DNA from 3 places in the Hafnia paralvei genome. Region 2 is predicted to be linked to each of the others. Evidence: predicted binding sites of a transcription regulator. Region 2 holds the regulator's gene; each other region holds the start of a gene.
What was found. The regulator CRP, encoded in region 2, controls carbon source genes, mostly activating them, when cyclic AMP is high. The targets are predictions, from matches to a motif close to ATGTGANNNNNNTCACAT.
Positions count from the first base shown of each region.

Region 1 (6,425 bases), 2.0 Mb from region 2:
ACAAAGTCTATGGCGAAATTGCCCCAACCAGCCAAGATGCGCTGGCCTTGATTGAGCGTGAACCGGTTGGCGTGGTAGCTGCCATTGTACCTTGGAATTTCCCACTGCTACTCGCCTGCTGGAAACTCGGCCCCGCACTGGCGGTAGGCAACAGCGTCATACTCAAGCCTTCAGAAAAATCGCCACTCACTGCGTTGCGCATCGCGGGGTTAGCCAAAGAAGCTGGCTTACCCGACGGTGTGCTTAGCGTGATTTCAGGCTTCGGGCAGGACGCAGGACAGGCACTCTCCCGCCATCCTGACGTCGATGTGCTGACATTTACCGGCTCTACTCGTACAGCAAAACAGCTACTGAAAGACGCGGGCGACTCCAACATGAAACGCGTATGGCTGGAAGCCGGTGGCAAAAGTGCCAACATCATTTTTGCTGACTGTCCCGACTTGTCAAAAGCCGCGGCCAATGCAGCGGCTGGCATTTTCTATAACCAAGGACAGGTGTGCATTGCGGGTACGCGCTTGCTGGTAGAAGAAAGCATCAAAGAGGAATTTCTTGCCGCCTTGCGCGATCAGGCTGCGGCCTATCGGCCAGGTAACCCACTCGATCCTGAAAGCGTGATGGGTACGCTTATTGATGCTGAGCACGGCTCTAAAGTCCAAGAATATATTCAGCAAGGCATTGCCGAAGGCGCCACGCTGTATCTCGATGGGCGCGATCACGCGCAAGGCGATCACGGGAGTTATCTCGGCCCGACCATATTCACCGATGTCAGCAATCACATGCGCATTGCGCGCGAAGAAATCTTTGGCCCTGTGCTTGCCGTTTCAACGTTTACCACTGAACAGCAGGCTTTAGAGCTCGCCAACGACAGCGATTATGGCTTAGGTGCGGCGATCTGGACGCGCGATCTGTCTAAAGCTCACCGCATGTCTCGCCGCCTCAAAGCGGGTTCGGTATTTGTGAACAACTACAATGATGGCGACATGACCGTACCGTTCGGCGGCTATAAACAAAGCGGTAACGGACGCGATAAGTCTCTGCATGCCTTAGAAAAATTTACCGAATTAAAAACCATCTGGATTTCGCTGGAGTAAATATCATGACAGAACATGTAAATAGCTATTATGCCGCCAGCGCGAATTCACACGCGCCCTATCCGCAGTTAACCGAATCCGTCCAGTGCGATGTGTGCATTATCGGCGGCGGCTACACGGGATTATCCTCCGCTCTGCATCTGGTTGAAGCTGGCTACGACGTCGTGCTATTAGAATCTGCGCGTATCGGTTTTGGTGCTAGCGGCCGCAACGGCGGTCAACTGGTGAACTCATATAGTCGCGATATTGACGTTATCGAGCAACGCTATGGCATGGATACGGCCAGAATGCTCGGCAGCATGATGTTTGAAGGTGCTGAAATTATTCGCCAACGTATCAAGCGCTACGCGATCGACTGCGATTACCAACCGGGCGGTATTTTTGTTGCGCTGAATAACAAGCAATATCACACCTTGATCGAGCAGAAGGCCCATTGGGAGCGCTACGGCAATACTCAACTCGAATTGTTGGATTCAGACCGAGTGCGTGAAGAAATAGCGTCCGACCGCTATGTCGGTGGCTTATTGGATCACAGCGGTGGTCATATTCACCCTTTAAATCTGGCGCTAGGTGAAGCAGAAGCTATTCGCTTACAGGGCGGTCGTATCTTTGAACAGTCTGCGGTAGTAAAGATCAACCACGGCACGCCTGCAACCGTTATCACCGAAAAAGGTCAGGTACAGGCAAAATACGTCATTGTCGCAGGTAATGCCTATTTAGGTAACAAAGTAGAACCTGAATTAGCGCGTCGCAGCATGCCATGCGGAACGCAGATTGTTACCACCGAGCCGTTACAACCAGAGGTTGCTGCGTCATTACTGCCTAAGAACTATTGCGTAGAAGACTGTAACTATCTGCTCGATTATTACCGTCTGACGGGGGATAACCGTCTGCTATACGGTGGCGGTGTGGTCTATGGTGCACGCGATCCTGATGATATCGACAATCTGATCGTGCCAAAACTGTTGAAAACATTCCCGCAGCTAAAAGGGGTAAAAATCGACTATCGCTGGACAGGGAATTTCCTGCTCACCCTATCACGCATGCCGCAATTTGGCCGACTTGAGAACAATATTTACTACATGCAAGGCTATAGTGGACACGGCGTCACCTGTACACATTTGGCTGGGAAACTGATTTCAGAAGTCCTGCGTGGCGATGCTGAACGTTTCGATGCCTTCGCTAAGCTGCCACACCTTCCGTTCTTTGGGGGAAGAAATCTACAGATTCCATTCACCGCTATTGGTGCAGCGTATTATACAATCCGCGATCGGTTGGGCGTTTAATTCTTTCTTATCTCGTCAAATACAAGAGCCGTATAGGCTCTTGTATTTTTTAGTTAAAAGCAATATAGCCTTTAAATAACCCCACATGAGATGAGTGATTATTTTTATCACTATCCGCCATCCATTTCGTCTCTTATTGGCCAGTTTATATTAGGAAATTACAATCTGTAATTATTAAACATTAAAATAGCGCTGGCATTACTCTCATTTTAAAAACAAAATATCACGTTGGCATTTTTTGTTTTACTCAAATTATTGATGAGAGGATATTATGCAGTTAATTTATAATTACAATGAATATTACGAATGGATTTCCAAGGCTTTTTATTATGAGTCAAGATATGACCCCACGCCGCTTATTGATGAAAGTGAAATGCTGGATTTCTGCAATAAATCTCAACCAGAATCATACCCCTGCCTCGTGTACCTCACTGTTAGCACCGCTTTAGCGCCCTTTCCTACAATAAAATTCATCTATAAAAATCAAGTTAATGAGTGGTCACAGCAGTTTCTTGTCGCATCTAAGTAACTTAAGCTAGTATCGAAAACCAATGGTAATGGATTGCCATTGAAACCTTTTACACCATCACTTTTTGAAGCAGTATTTTCTTTATGCTTTCTGGTTTTTGACAGTTATTGATCATCAAATAAGCCACAAATTATAAATAACTTACTGAATTTATTGTTTACCCTAGCTGATTAGAATTTTTCTAATACACTCCATAATTATAGCGCTCGTCACCGGCTTCATCATTCGTAAAACTACACATAATAAGAAATCAATACATGAGACTGAAAGGATTTCCGCCATTAATTACCCTGCTACTAATATCATCACTGGTATTAACTATTGGTCGTGCTATCACCCTACCTTTTATCACTATCTATATGACCGAGCATTTTCATTTAAAACCTGAAAGCGTTGGATTAATTTTAGGGATCAGTCTCGCCATAGGCATTGTGAGCAGCTTCTATGGTGGATACTTAGTCGATAAATTTAACAAACACCACCTGATGATCCTTAGCATTGCGCTATTCGCCATGACATTCTGCATAATGCCTTGGCTGGGTAACGTGTGGTGGATGGTACCCGTACTTGCCTTGCTACACGCCGCCTATTCTGTTTTTAGCATTGCCATCAAAGCCTGCTTCGCGGAATGGCTTCCGGTAAGCGAACGCATCCGTGGTTTTTCAATGAACTACACGCTGGTCAATGTTGGCTGGGCGGTAGGCCCTGCGCTCGGCGTATTTGCCGCCTCTTATTACCCCATGCTGCCTTTTTTTCTTTCTGGCATGCTGGCTTTTTTCGTGGGTCTTACCCTGTGGCTGCGTCTTGATGGCTATGGCTTGCCGCCCAATAACGGCGATACCGTTTTTACCGAACAACGCTTAAACTTTAGCGCCACATTTAAGATCCTAAGCCACGATCGCCGTCTAATCTTTTTCACCCTCGGTAGCACAATGGGAGCCGTGGTCGCAGGTCAATTCACCGGCTATCTTTCTCAGTATCTGATTACCGTCAGCAACGCACAGTTTGCCTATCAGGTGATCGGCTCCGTCATGACGGTGAACGCCAGCGTAGTGATTTGTCTTCAGTACCTGCTCAGTCGAAATATGAATAATAAAAACCTGCTTCGCTGGCTAACCGCAGGCACACTATTTTTCTGTTTTGGCTTAGTGGGGTTCGCACTGGCCGATCGCTCCATTCCTATGTGGATGGTTGCAATGGCAATTTTCACGCTCGGAGAAGTGATCGTTATCCCCGTCGAATATCTGTTTATCGACTTTATTGCCCCTCCGCATTTAAAAGGGAGCTACTACGGAGTACAAAATCTGGGGAATTTGGGTGGCGCCGTGAACCCAATCCTGTGCGGATTTTTGTTATCTTTCGCCCCACCTACTACGCTTTTCTATGTGCTAGTGGCAGTTTCGCTGCTGGGATTAGGCTTCTTCTGGTACGGCTACCGACTTTCCGGTGCCTCTGTCCAACACATTGAAGGTTGATCCCAGTGCTACGTCTTCGATAGATAAACCTTCATAAATGGCATGATTACGATAACTTGTTTTCATGATGTGATCGGTAGCACATTTCTGAATTTAATTGTATGATGAATGCGTTTTCTTTCTTAGGTATTCACAGATGTCAAAAGCAATTTCAGTTTGCTGGCAGTATTTGAGAGCGTTCATATTAATTTACCTGTGTTTATTCGCCGGTAATGCGATCTCGACGCTGCTGCCAATCACCATCCCCGGCAGCATTATTGGCATGCTGATTTTATTCGCCCTCCTAGCCTCGCAGATTATGCCGGCAAAATGGGTTAAGCCCGGTTGTAACATTTTAATCCGCTACATGGCGCTGCTGTTCGTGCCCATCGGCGTCGGTGTGATGCAGTATTATGACGTAGTCGTCAAGCAGTTCGGTCCTATCGTCGTGTCATGCCTTATCAGCACGTTGGTTATTATGGTTGTCGTCGCCTATAGCTCTCATATGGTCCATCGTGAACGTATCATTGGTGAGACAACAGACGGCTGCGAGGAGGAAAAGTAATGGCTTATATTTGGTGGTCATTGCCGCTAACGCTGTTGGTTTTTTTCGGTGCCCGTCGCATCGCGCAAAAGCTCAACATGCCGTTATTAAATCCTTTGCTAGTTTCAATGGTGATTATTATTCCATTGCTATTAGCATTGAATATTCCCTATGAACATTACTTTGCGGGGAGCTCTACGCTTAATAGCCTGTTGCAACCTGCCGTAGTGGCTTTAGCATTCCCGCTTTATGAACAGATTCACCAGATTCGCGCGCGTTGGAAATCCATTATCACTATCTGTTTTATTGGGAGTGTTACTGCGATGGTTTCCGGCACCGTCATTGCGCTATGGATGGGGGCAACACCACAAATTGCCGCCTCGATATTGCCTAAATCAGTCACTACACCGATTGCGATGGCTGTCGCCCAATCAATTGGTGGCATTCCAGCCATCAGCGCCGTTTGCGTTATTTTCGTTGGTATTGTGGGCGCCGTGTTTGGTCATATGCTATTAAACCTGATGAGAATCAGCACCAAGGCGTCACGTGGGTTAGCCATGGGGACGGCCTCACACGCATTGGGAACCGCACGCTGTGCTGAGATGGATTTTCAGGAAGGCGCATTCAGCTCATTAGCTCTGGTTATCTGCGGGATAATCACTTCGCTGTTAGCCCCCTTTTTATTCCCCATCCTGATTCATCTCTTTAGCTAAAATACAGTTTTCCGCTCTCTCATCGTTTCACATTGCGGTGAGAGTGTGGAAAAAGAAGCAAAAGTCACAAAAACCCTGCGATACATCTCTCATTTTTTATAATCATTACATCCGTTACATCAAAATAGTGATAAAAATCACATAAACAAGCCAATCGCTTGCCTAGAATACTCTCCCGTAACTAACTAAGAGGCTCCCCCATGCACGCACGTTATGACGCGGCATTCAGCCAACTGCCAGCCGCTTTGCAGGCGGCGCTCTCACCCATTCTTAATCACGCCGATTTTCATGCTGTCATTACGGCTTCTCAGGTTGAAACCCTGAAACAAGCGACCGGCATGAACGACAGCGAACTCGCTTTTGCCCTGCTACCTTTAGCCGCGGCCTGCTCATTAGCGCCAATATCTAAATTCTACGTTGGTGCAGTTGCCCGCGGCGTTAGCGGCAACCTGTATTTCGGTGCCAATATGGAGTTTTTGGGCGCCCCTATGCAGCAGACTATTCATGCTGAACAATGCGCAGTCACCCACGCATGGTTACGCGGCGAAAAAGCCTTGGCGTCCATTACCGTCAACTACACGCCTTGCGGCCACTGCCGCCAGTTTATGAACGAGCTAAATACCGGCACTCAGCTAGCGATTCATTTACCGGGTCGCCAGCCAGCGACGCTAGGGCATTACCTGCCAGATGCCTTTGGGCCACGCGATCTGGATATCAAAACGCTGTTGATGGATGAAGAAGATCACAATCTGTCACTGGCCAGCGATGATGTACTGGCCCAAGCTGCGCTGGATGCGGCAAACCGCAG
Region 1 covers NZ_CP083737.1:1,625,490-1,631,914, reverse strand. Annotated here, with positions in the region: gene puuC (aldehyde dehydrogenase PuuC) at 1-1,091, shown strand, start outside; gene K9N75_RS07685 (NAD(P)/FAD-dependent oxidoreductase) at 1,097-2,377, shown strand; gene K9N75_RS07680 (MFS transporter) at 3,170-4,381, shown strand; gene K9N75_RS07675 (CidA/LrgA family protein) at 4,518-4,925, shown strand; gene K9N75_RS07670 (CidB/LrgB family autolysis modulator) at 4,925-5,617, shown strand; gene cdd (cytidine deaminase) at 5,818-6,425, shown strand, end outside.
Region 1: K9N75_RS07675 (CidA/LrgA family protein) is a predicted target of CRP. The motif match lies at 4,449-4,466, and genes of this name have one in related genera.

Region 2 (6,425 bases):
GAAGCGGCGTTTAAACTGGCACGTTACTACGCATCGAGCAAAATCAGTCCATACAAATCCAAGATTATTGCGTTCCACCACGCATTTCATGGCCGCACGTTGTTTACCGTTTCTGTCGGCGGGCAGCCTAAATATTCTGACGGTTTTGGCCCGAAACCTGCGGATATTGTTCATGTACCTTTCAACGATCTCGACGCGGTAAAAGCCGTTATCGACGACCATACCTGTGCCGTGGTTTTAGAACCGGTTCAGGGTGAAGGTGGGGTAATGCCTGCGACTGAAAGCTTCCTTAAAGGTGTACGCGAGCTGTGCGATCGCCATCAGGCGCTGTTGGTATTTGATGAAGTGCAAAGCGGAATGGGGCGTACCGGTAAGCTGTTTACTTATATGCATTATGGCGTGACGCCGGATATTCTGACTACCGCTAAAGCTTTGGGCGGCGGTTTCCCGATTAGCGCCATGTTGACGACGAATGAAATTGCCAGCGCGATGCATGTGGGAACACATGGTACTACGTATGGCGGCAACCCACTGGCCTGCGCGGTAGCAGAAGCAGCGCTGGACGTGATTAATACTCCAGAGGTTATGGCGGGTATTGAAGAACGTCACTCGCTGTTTGTCGAGGCGTTGGCGAACATAAATGCTAAGTACAACGTCTTTACGCAGGTACGTGGTATGGGGCTGCTACTGGGCGCAGAACTGAGCCCTGAATACCATGGTAAAGCGCGCGATATTCTGCACGCCGCCGCCGCTGAAGGCCTCATGTTGTTAAATGCGGGTCCTGATATTTTGCGCTTTGCTCCATCGCTCGTTGTGGAGTTTGCGGATATCCATGAAGGTATGATGCGATTAGAAAAAGCGATCGGGGCGGTGATAGCTAAAAAATCGTAATGCCTGGCTGTGCGAATGGCAGTATAAGTCATTTAATTCATGGGGTAATTGATTGTTTATTTGGCGTCTTTCACTGATTGAGACAAACGCTTTACCGCTGCCGTCATATCATTGCAGTTGGATTCATACCCATAGTTTGGAATGGATTTAAGTCCATCAATATATTTTTGTTGAGTTGCGCTGCTGCTGGATTGGATCGCCACTGTAGAGGTGGTGGCTAATTCAGCAATCATGTAGGAGTAGCAAAGGTTAGAACTTAACCCTTGCGAAAATGTGCCAATGAAATACGCGAGTGGCATGACTGAAATGACGGCAAGCGTAGTGAATGCGATATGTATGAGCGGGTATTTTCTGAATAGCAGAAGAGAAATAATAAGTATTATTTGAAATGATATTAGCAGTAAAAATTGTATGTTCATCAATAGTTTGGCGTTTATCTTGGCATGAAGAAGAATATACGCCATTTCTTGAAAGACACGGGAGAAATTTAATCCCTTAATCGACGGCTCATCCAAATCCCATGATGTGGTCGTTGCCGCCAGGCTATCGATGAAATGGTATGCATGGCGCGCAGGTGCGCAATGATTCGGCGTAGATGGACTTCAATCTGGGTTACGGGCATTCCACTGGTTTCCTGCTCATCAGACTGGAAGACGGCGGCGTTATTGCTCAAGGTTGGTCCATCGTGTTCTAAGCGTTGCTGACAGAGCTGCAAGGCGATTTCACAGCGCTGCAAATAATCTTGCGCTAGGTTTTCAGTCAACATGTAGTGATCTCGGGCGAGGATTGTCATTGCGTTAAGATGCTCCACGATAAACTGGCTGTGAGTGATCCACAGACGCATGTCGGTCAGATATCTGGAATCAAACCCCGGCTCCTGCATCGCCTGATTTAGCGAGGTGAATACGGCATTATGTGCCTGATTGACCTTCATGCGGGCATAGGCTAAATCGGTTGCTTTCGGTTCAGGAGAGAGCAGTAGGCGAAGCTCATCTTGATATGCCTCTAGTGCCTGATGAGCATTTTTGCGCAGTAGACCACTTTGCCATTGTGGCCATAGCCAGATGGTACTTGCGAAGGCGAGAATACAGCCGAGTACGGTATCAATCAGTCTTGGAACCAAGAAATGGAGCCCATTGAGCTGTAAAAGCTGTAGGGTATAAACGGCAGTTACGGTGAAACCAATCACCGCCAGCCCGTAGTTTTTACGTAGTACCAAATAGGCTGCAATGGTGATCACCAGCATACAGGCCAAGGTGGCATTTAGCGGTAGGTCTAACTGTAGTAATCCCGCAGCAATAATCAGTCCAGCAAAGGTTCCTAGCGCACGGTGCTGGATCCTCACCCGCGTTGCATTATAGCCATTTTGAATGACCAGCATGGTCGTGAGCAAAACCCAGTAGGGTTTTGGCAGATGGAATAACATCCCCAAACTGCTGCCCGCAGCGAGAGTAATGCCTAAACGCGCTGCATTACGTAGCGCTACGGATTTAAATGAGAGATAGGCGCGTAATGCAGGCCAAAAAGGAAGGCGTTGCTGTGTAGACATCAGATTGCGCTGATAGAGAGGACGCTGACGAACTAGCAATCGAGCTACACGGCTAAAATGGTAATAGCAAAACTTTCCAACGGGGTTATCTGGGTGCTGATTAGCCAGCTTTTCCAGCGCGGCTAGCTCGTTATCCATCGAAAAATGTTTGGGGTAGCGGTGATACAGAATATCGCCAGCCACCGTTCTGAGCCTCTCTGATATGACTTGAGCGTTGCGGCGCAAAATAGCTTCAGCCTGACTTTTGGCGACTAGGCTTTGCACTTCATCGGGCTGAGATAAGCTAACGGTAATATGTTCTTGAAGATCCAATGCAACTTGAAAATAGCGCAGTAGACGTTTGTACTCAGGATTATGCACCAGAGATAACATGTGCATTTGTTGGTAGAGCTGGGTAATTAAGTCCATCACTTTTTGCTGGCGCTGTAGCAGCGGCGGCAAGGCCGTTTCTGGATCGATATGCTGAGTTAGCAAGCTATATTTGGCGTCCATATAGTCGCCTAGCTGCGTGTAGAGCTGGCTGAGATTTTCTCGGATCGGCTGCCCTTTCCATAAGAGAAACCAGAACCAAGTAAAAGCGCCATACCAGATGGTGCCAACAATATACAGCAGTGGCCCGTGCCAGATGGGAACTGTTCCAGCCATACTTAGCGTAAATATCGAAGCGACGAGTGCTGCGGGAAGAAGCCTAGCGTGTAGGGGGCTGATCTCACCGTTAACACCGAGCAGTAACGCAAGCCCAAGCATGATAAGCGGCAGCGGAATTTGCCATAGCAGGCATTGTTGTAACAAGAAACTGGAAAACGCGAATAGGCTGCCGCCAACGATTAATCGTTTGATGAAGCGCTTATGAGGAGTATCGAGCCCTGCAATGTTGCAGCAGGCTGGTACCAAAGAAAACATTAGACCAAGCTGTAGATTGCCGGTCAGTAGGCCAAATAAAACAGGGAGGCACAGCACCAGCGTTTGACGCAGTGCATAGTTGACTTCCGGGTGGTAGATAAACCGCCGCCACATAATGAAAGAAACCCGTGCAGCGATGCTACACGGGCATCATTTATCAGCGAGTGCCGTAAACGACGATGGTTTTTCCGTGCGCGGAGATCAGATTTTGATCTTCCAGCATCTTCAGAATGCGACCAACGGTTTCACGGGAGCAGCCAACGATCTGGCCGATTTCCTGACGAGTAATCTTGATCTGCATACCATCTGGATGAGTCATGGCATCTGGCTGTTTTGCCAGATTCAGCAGCGTCTGTGCAATACGGCCAGTCACGTCTAAGAACGCAAGGTTGCCCACCTTTTCAGAGGTAACCTGTAAGCGGCTAGCCATCTGAGCAGAAAGGCGCATCAGAATATCTGGGTTAACCTGAATCAGTTGGCGGAATTTCTTGTAAGAAATTTCAGCAACTTCACAGGCTGTTTTTGCACGAACCCAAGCGCTACGTTCTTGTCCTTCCTCAAATAAGCCCAGTTCACCAATGAAGTCGCCCTGATTAAGATAGGAAAGGATCATTTCTTTACCTTCTTCATCTTTAATCAATACTGCAACGGATCCCTTAACGATGTAGTACAGGGTTTCCGCCTTCTCGCCTTGGTGGATCAGGGTACTTTTGGACGGATACTTGTGGATATGGCAATGAGACAAGAACCATTCAAGAGTCGGGTCTGTTTGCGGTTTGCCGAGAACCATTCGCTATTATCCTCTGTTGTTATCGCGGCCCTAATATCGGGATACTGATCCAGACAGTGTGCTTATTGTGGCACGGGGCTTTGCTTATTAACTTGTTATAGCACTGCATAATCGAGATATAGAGTAATAGGCTAAGGTAATTGTTTCCTAGAGTTATTGATCTATACCCGTTTCAATCCATAAAGATCCATTTCGGCATAGTTTGTAGCACAGCTTTGTTCAGGTGTCTCGTGTTGTCTCGCTTCAGCATCAGAAGTGAGGCCTCGGATTGCCTGTTTTTTACAGAAAGCGTAGTCTGATGACAGAATTTAACCAAAGGGGCGATAAACATGCAGGCACGAGTGAAATGGGTTGAAGGAATGACTTTTCTGGGCGAATCGGCTTCAGGACATCAGATTCTTATGGACGGAAACGCTGGTGATAAAGCGCCAAGCCCAATGGAAATGGTATTGATGTCAGCAGGGGGGTGCAGTGCCATTGACGTAGTTTCCATTTTACAGAAAGGACGATTGGACGTGCGCGATTGTGAAGTCAAATTGACGTCTGAACGTCGCGAGGAAGCTCCGCGCTTGTTTACCCATATCAATCTGCATTTTATTGTCACGGGCAAAGGCCTTACGGATAAAGCCGTTGAGCGCGCCGTTGCGCTTTCTGCGGAAAAATACTGCTCTGTTGCGTTGATGTTGGGTCAAGCCGTTAACATTACCCATAGTTTTGAAACTATCGTGGTGGAGTAATTTGATTCACTTCATCAGGCACCGGTGGTTTTGTGCCAAGGTGCCTGATATTGCGTAACACGTTGTTATTCGATTTTCTTCCCTTCGATAAGCCGTTGCACCAACGGCGTCATGATCAGTTCCATTGCTAACCCCATTTTCCCTCCCGGAACCACCAACGTATTAATATGCGAGATAAACGATCCTTGCAGCATCGCGAGTAGATAGGGGAAATCAATATTGTCTAACCCTTGAAAATGGATCACCACGAAACTTTCATCTGACGAAGGGATCGCTTTAGCGGCAAAAGGATTAGAGGTATCAACCGTTGGTACGCGCTGGAAGTTGATATGCGTGCGGGAAAACTGGGGGGTAATGTAGCCGATGTAATCTTCCATAGAGCGAACAACGGAATCCATCACGGCTTCGCGTGAATGGCCGCGCTCACCGGTATCGCGCACCAGTTTTTGAATCCACTCAAGGTTAACGATGGGCACTACGCCGACCAGTAAATCGACATGCTGAGCCACATTGTGTTGCTGCGTGACGACTCCGCCGTGTAATCCCTCATAGAATAAAACATCTGTCGGCTCTGGCAACGGTTCCCACGGCGTGAATGTGCCGGGAACCTGATTGTAGGGAACGGCTTCATCGTAGGTATGCAGATATTTACGCGAGCGCCCACGACCATGCTGACCATATTCGATAAAGCTTTGTTCGAGAAAAGAGAAGTCATTGGCCTCGGGGCCGAAATAGCTGATATGACGCCCTTGCTCGCGGGCTTTTCGGATTGCAGCGTCCATTTCTGGGCGGGTATACCGGTGGAAACTATCGCCTTCCAACTCAGCGGCTTTCAGATGGAACTGTTGAAAGATCTTGCGGAAGGCTACGCTGGTGGTGGTAGTGCCGGCTCCACTGGAGCCGGTCACGGCAATGATCGGGTGTTTCGCTGACATAATTAACACGGCTCCGGTGGTTGGGGGGCTACGGTTTATCGTAAATCGTAATAACTTACATCTATGGTTGTATCCTGAATTTGGATATCGCTCCACTCTTTTGGCACGGCTTTTAACTGACCGCCGAGAATGATGTCTTTAATCTTAGCGGCATCCAGTGTGTTGTTGTCCAAAGTATCTCTATCGTTAAAGCGGATATGAGCAGCAATGACCCAACCCTGTTTCTTATAAGTATAAACTTGGCAGAAAGGCTCTTTGGGATCGCTGAAATTGCACAGTACATGCTCTTTATTCCCATCATTATTCAGATCTAACGTTGTGACAACACAAGCGTTAGCGATTAAATAGCAATCGCCAATGTCATTTCCTCGGCCGAGATCGTTTGGCAAAGATTCCCACCACGTTGATTCTGGTGAAGGTGTTCCGACCGCCAGCTGAATGTTCTTGCGTGCTATTCCTGGTGTAAACGCCGCATAGGGTCTTTTATCATCATCGCCATAGGATCCCCAGCGAGTGGTTTGTAATAGCGTTTTCTCCAGCTTGAGTTTACGCCGTGGAGCGCTGACAAATTTGATATCAGACCGTAGCGCCTGTAGCGCATCGTTGCCTCTGCGGCCGCT
Region 2 covers NZ_CP083737.1:4,349,932-4,356,356, reverse strand. Annotated here, with positions in the region: gene argD (bifunctional acetylornithine/succinyldiaminopimelate transaminase) at 1-891, shown strand, start outside; gene K9N75_RS20215 (hypothetical protein) at 948-1,355, opposite strand; gene K9N75_RS20210 (YccS/YhfK family putative transporter) at 1,379-3,457, opposite strand; gene crp (cAMP-activated global transcriptional regulator CRP) at 3,501-4,133, opposite strand; gene K9N75_RS20200 (OsmC family protein) at 4,463-4,870, shown strand; gene K9N75_RS20195 (phosphoribulokinase) at 4,936-5,805, opposite strand; gene K9N75_RS20190 (DUF4153 domain-containing protein) at 5,841-6,425, opposite strand, start outside.

Region 3 (6,425 bases), 1.7 Mb from region 2:
ATCACCGAGCTGTCTCAGCGAGTGATGATGTCTAAAAGTACCGTGTATCGTTTTCTGCAAACCATGAAATCTCTTGGTTATGTATCGCAGGAGAGTGAGTCAGAAAAGTATTCGCTGACGCTGAAGTTATTTGAGTTGGGTGCCCATGCGTTACAAAACGTGGATCTTATTCGCAGTGCGGATATCGAAATGCGCGAGCTTTCACGTTTAACGCGTGAAACGATCCATTTAGGGGCGCTGGATGAAGATGGCATTGTCTACATTCATAAAATCGACTCGATGTACAATCTGCGCATGTATTCGCGCATCGGGCGTCGCAATCCGCTGCACAGCACCGCGATTGGTAAAGTGCTGCTGGCGTGGCGCGATCGCGAAGAAGCAAAAGAAATTATCTCTCAGATTGAATTCAAACGTAGCACGGACAAAACCATTTTGGCGCCGGAAGAGTTGCTGGTTGCCTTAGATATGGTGAAACAACAAGGCTTCGGTGAGGATAACGAAGAGCAGGAAGAGGGGTTGCGCTGCATCGCCGTTCCCGTCTTTGATCGCTTTGGTGTTGTGATTGCAGGACTAAGTATTTCATTCCCGACAATTCGTTTCTCCGAAGATGCTAAACATGAATATGTGACGATGCTGCATACTGCCGCGCGTAACATTTCCGAGCAGATGGGGTATCACGACTATCCGTTCTGATTATTCGTTCTGATTAATAGTTGAATGCCAAACTAATGAAAAACGCCCGATGAAATAAATCCATCGGGCGTTTTTTTATATCAATATTAGTCACAACGCGCTGTCATCAGATTCGATTAAGCACTTTGTTTCACCAGCATGTACAGACGAGATAAATAGATAATGAGCAGCGCAGAAATCAGATTGCTCAGCGCGCCTATAATCACCATGCCAATGGTTGGATGGAGGGCAGAAAGCACACCAACCAGCAGTAACAGCGCCAATTTCGCCGCTAGCCACAGCATAATGGCTGGACTAATCAAACGGACGTTGGCAAATGACAGACGGAAACTGCTACGAATCGACGTGAATATACCCGCTTTCTCTCCAGACATAATCATTGGCGCTAACGCTAGCCCAACGGCTAGCACAATACCCGGTACGATAAATGCGGTAATTCCCAGTTGAACCATTAGGGTGCACAGGAACATCAGTATCAGCAGACGCGGTAACATCGGTGCAGAAGCGCCAATGGCGCGCAACGCACTGATACGCTGTCCCTGCGAAACCAATGGGATCAGTGCCAGCATGCCGCCTAGCAGTAACACATTGCCAATGAGGGCGGAAAAACTGGCCGCGGCAGAGACTTTCAATAACACCATCTGTTGCTCAGGCGTCATTTGTTGCACCATCTCTTGCAGCCCCATACCCGAGGACAGAGTACCATCAGCACCAGCCAGAATACTCAGGTCATCGGCACCTGGAGTAAACGCTTGATTTAATATCACCGAAATAAACGCGGTTAACAGCGCTAACAAGCACAGCGTGCTTAGCTGATGGCGGAAAAAGTTGAAGGTGTCACGGTACAGTGTACGGGCCGTGATTGGCATGCAGGCGCTCCTTGGCAGTGGCAACGATCCCCGTTGGCGTGAAGCAGTATCGGACAACGTCACTGCTTCACGGTATTAGGGCATATCAATATAATGAATGTGCGCCGATTGTACCTTGTTAACCGGGTAAGTGGCACCCCGTTGCGATGCTACTGGCGATTTCTTCTACGTTGTTGGGGGCAAGGGGAGGCAACCCATAGGCTGCCCGAGCACGATCGCAGGCTTCATTGCGTTCACCATATTCCCATGACTGCTCAAATTCACGGCAAGGCGACGGCCTGTTTTCATACATGGCACACATGACTTGCTGGCCGATTTCACCGCGCAGGTTCACACAGCGTGGTTTTTTACTGTTGGTTCCCTGCATACAGCGAAGATACGGATTCACCTGCTCAGTGAGTGATGCGGGCACGCAGCCACCGGCATCATCTGCCTCGGCCCAGTAAAATGAAACACGGAAATAGCCGCAGCATGCGCCGCAGGATATACATGGATTAGGTTGTATCAGCGTTGAAATAGTTGAAGTGTTACTCATCTTGATTTCCCACCACTCCTTATGGCTTCGAACCAAAACAATCGGAATAAAAAAATTACTCTGAGGTTAATCTTAGGTCAACACCCTTCGGTTTGATGCGTGATGAATGTTGATATTTGGTTAAAATTGATCTAAATCAATTTCATTAAAATCATATATTTAATGCATGTTTATTTTATGTCATTTTGTCAAAAACAATGTCATTCATGTGATCTGTGTTAAATCATGAATCATCCTTTTTGGGTATATTCCTGCACGCAGTGATAACCATATAAAGGGAAGGGATGATGAAAAAACTAACACTTGCGCTATGTGTGGCAGCTACGCTGGCACCGTCTTTTGCTATGGCTCATCAGGCTGGTGACTTTATTGTCCGTGCCGGTACCGCAACCGTACGTCCAACGGAAAGCAGTGAAAACGTGATGGGACTGGGTGGGTTCAAGATCGATAACGATACCCAGCTTGGTCTGACTTTCAGCTATCTGATCACCGATAACATTGGGGTTGAACTGTTAGGTGCGACGCCGTTCCAGCATAAAGTGGGCTTGCAGGCGACGGGGGATATTGCTTCCTCTCGTCAGTTGCCACCGACGCTGATGGCTCAGTGGTACTTTGGTAAGGCTGAAGACAAGCTGCGTCCGTATGTGGGTGTGGGTATTAACTACACGAATTTCTATGATGCGAAGTTCAATAACACCGGAAAAAGCTTAGGCTTGCACGATTTGAGCGTAGACAACTCATGGGGTGCAGCGGGTCAGGTTGGTCTGGACTACATGGTTGATAAAGATTGGATGATCAACGCCTCATTGTGGTACATGGATATCGATACCACCATTAAGTTCAGAGATAGCAACAACCAAAAACAAAACATTGATACACACGTAGACCCGTTTGTATTCATGTTTGCCGTGGGTTACCGTTTCTAAATAGAGACGTGTAGCAGGAACAGTAAGAACGGCCAGTGTTACAGACCCTGTAGTTTTAAAGTAACGTTACAGACAAAAGTTACAGACAATAAAAAAGGCGCTTTAGCGCCTTTTTTGATCGTCAGAGCGAATTATTTAATCCGCATATCATTTTCTACCGTACGTACACCTTTCACCGTTTTAGCCACGGCGACGGCACGGTTAGCATCAGCAGAAGACGTCACGAAACCGCTGAGCTGAACGCGGCCTTTAAAGGTTTCAACGCTGATCTCGGTGGATTTGAGAGATTTTTCAGCCAGCAGCGCAGATTTAACTTTGGTTGTTATGACGGTATCGTCGATATAACCGCCGGTTCCTTCCTGTTTCGCTGTTGGTGCGCAACCCGCCAACGCAACAGAAAAAATCGCCGCTGCGCAAAAAGTGGTAATCGCTTTAACCCATTTCATCAATGTCTCTCCTTGCAGTTTATTGTTGGTATGGCAATTCAAAACGTAATCTAATGATTATTCGTTGAACCATCCGTAATCACTATAATCCATTTTTAAAAAATAGGGTTATCAATATGTAAGCTTCACTAATATAAAAAAACCGTGCGGTACGAATACAGCACGGTTGTTGAGCTTACATTTATCTTAGCGGCGCGTAGCCGCTTTCATTCCGCTGACAAAGTCGTGCAGTTTTTTGAGCATAACGTCAGGATGGTGATGGTTTGTCTCAATGATTTTAACAATGGCCGAACCTGAAATTGCACCTGCGGCGCCAGCATCCAGCGCTTCTTTCACCTGCGACGGCTCAGAAATACCAAAGCCTTGTAACGCAGGAGGAGCGCTCAATTCACCCAAGCGTGCCACCAAATGATGCAACGGCAGCTGTGCGCGGGTTTCAGCACCGGTAACACCAGCACGTGAGAGCAGGTAGGTATAGCCGCGCCCCTGCGCTGAGATGCCTTGCAGCAGCGCATCGTCGGCGTTAGGCGGGCAGATAAAGATCGGCGCGATACCGTGGCGCAGTGCAGCCTGACGGAACGGCGTTGACTCTTCCAGCGGAACGTCGGCAACCAATACAGAATCGACCCCAACTTCGGCACAGCGCTGATAAAACTCGTCAATGCCATTGTGGAACACCAAGTTGGCATACATCAGCAGACCGATTGGAATGTGGGGATGTTTTTTGCGGATCTCGGCCAACATTTCAAAGCATACGGTCGGAGTGACGCCCGCGGCAAAAGCGCGCAGCGTAGCGTCTTGAATAGTGGGGCCGTCGGCGAGTGGATCGGAGAAGGGAATACCCAGCTCTAACGCATCGGCACCCGCGTCAATTAAGGTATTAATAATCTCTAAAGAAAGCGCCGGAGTGGGATCGCCTAAGGTCACAAAAGGCACGAAAGCCCCTTCTTTGCGTTCTTTTAATTCGGCAAACAGTTGTTGATAGCGTTCCATCAGATTTCTCCCCGCGCTTTCAAAATATCGTTAACGGTAAAAATGTCTTTATCGCCGCGGCCTGACAGGTTCACCACCAGCAATTGTTCTTTATCGGGATCTTGCTCAATCATTTTCAGCGCGTGGGCGAGAGCATGTGAAGACTCCAGCGCTGGAATGATCCCTTCCTCGCGCGACAGACGTTTGAACGCTTCCAGCGCCTCATCATCGGTGATTGATACGTAATCAGCACGACCGATGCTGTTCAAATAGGCATGTTGTGGACCGACGGAGGGGAAGTCCAGACCCGCAGAGACAGAGTAAGACTCTTCAATTTGGCCTTCCTCAGTCTGCATCATTGGTGATTTCATACCAAAGTAGATGCCCACTTTGCCATGTTTCAACGGTGCGCCGTGCTGTCCCGTCTCGATACCTAAACCGCCAGGTTCGACGCCGATCAGGCGTACCGACTCTTCGACGATAAAGTCAGCAAACATGCCGATGGCGTTAGATCCGCCGCCGACGCAGGCCAAAACGGCATCCGGTAGACGGCCTTCAAAACCAAGGATCTGCTCTTTGGTTTCTTCGCCAATCATGCGTTGGAATTCACGCACAATAGTTGGGTAAGGGTGTGGACCCGCTGCGGTGCCCAGCAAATAGTGCGCTTTGTCGTAACTGCCAGACCAGTCGCGTAGCGCCTCATTACACGCATCTTTTAGCGTGGCTGAGCCACTGTGTACCGGAATAACTTCCGCCCCCATCAGGCGCATACGGAACACGTTAGGCGACTGACGTTCAACGTCTTTCGCACCCATATAGACGCGGCATTTCAGTCCCAGCAACGCACAGGCCAGAGCGGTGGCAACGCCGTGCTGCCCAGCCCCGGTTTCGGCGATAATTTCGGTTTTACCCATTCGCTTGGCCAGCAGCGCCTGCCCTAATACCTGATTGGTTTTATGCGCGCCGCCGTGCAGCAAATCTTCGCGTTTCAGGTATAGCTTGGCTTTAGTGCCTTTGGTTAAGTTACGGCACAGCGTGAGCGCGGTAGGGCGTCCCGCATAGTTTTTTAGCAGATCGATGAACTGAGCTTGAAACTCAGGATCTTTCTGGGCGCTAACAAAAGCTTCTTCCAACTGATTTAATGCGGGCATTAATATTTGGGGAACGTACATTCCACCAAATTCACCGAAATAGGGGTTTAATAAAGTCATTGTTTTTCCCGTCCTGTCCATTCTTCGTATTTGGCAATTTCAGGCTAAAGTAGGCCTGTCGCTTTTCTTTATTGATGAGTTCTTTTGCTAGCGTGAACTAGTAAGCTCGCAGCGTTTGAAATACCGCCTCCAGCTTTTGCCGATCTTTTTGCCCCGGCGCGGATTCCACACCAGAGTTGAAATCCAGCCCAGCGCTACCCAGCTTGGCAGCCATAACGCAGTTACTGGCGTTGAGCCCACCGGCAAGCATGACGTTATCCAGCGTTTTTCCTTGCAGTAGATTCCAATCAAAAGCCTGTCCAGTGCCGCCGTTACCGTTATCGAAAACATAGCGATCGACATGGAGTAAATTGCGTGCCGGAATAGCATCGTTAATGCTCATGGCTTTCCAGATCTGGCAGTTAATTGGCAACAGCTGTCGCAATTCGCGAATATATTCCTGTGATTCATCGCCATGCAGTTGAACCGCATAGAGTCCCAAACGCTCCACGGTCAAACGTACCGTTTCCAGCTTGGCGTTACGGAATACACCGACGTATTTTAGCGGCGCTGCAGCAATCACTTCTCGTGCTTGGGAAATATCCACGTAGCGCGGTGAACTGCCGACGAAAATCAAACCGCCGTAGACGGCACCCGCGCTATAAGCAGAGGCGGCATCTTCTGCACGCGTCAAACCACATACTTTGTTGTCACCCAGCAGCACACGGCGCAGCGCCAGACTTAAATCAGGTTCGGACATCAATGCACTACCGATCAGGAAGCCGTTGGCAAAA
Region 3 covers NZ_CP083737.1:2,650,203-2,656,627, reverse strand. Annotated here, with positions in the region: gene kdgR (DNA-binding transcriptional regulator KdgR) at 1-693, shown strand, start outside; gene K9N75_RS12590 (YciC family protein) at 810-1,562, opposite strand; gene K9N75_RS12585 (YkgJ family cysteine cluster protein) at 1,681-2,097, opposite strand; gene ompW (outer membrane protein OmpW) at 2,385-3,023, shown strand; gene K9N75_RS12575 (BON domain-containing protein) at 3,155-3,469, opposite strand; gene trpA (tryptophan synthase subunit alpha) at 3,656-4,462, opposite strand; gene trpB (tryptophan synthase subunit beta) at 4,462-5,652, opposite strand; gene trpCF (bifunctional indole-3-glycerol-phosphate synthase TrpC/phosphoribosylanthranilate isomerase TrpF) at 5,750-6,425, opposite strand, start outside.
Region 3: ompW (outer membrane protein OmpW) is a predicted target of CRP. The motif match lies at 2,222-2,239, and genes of this name have one in related genera.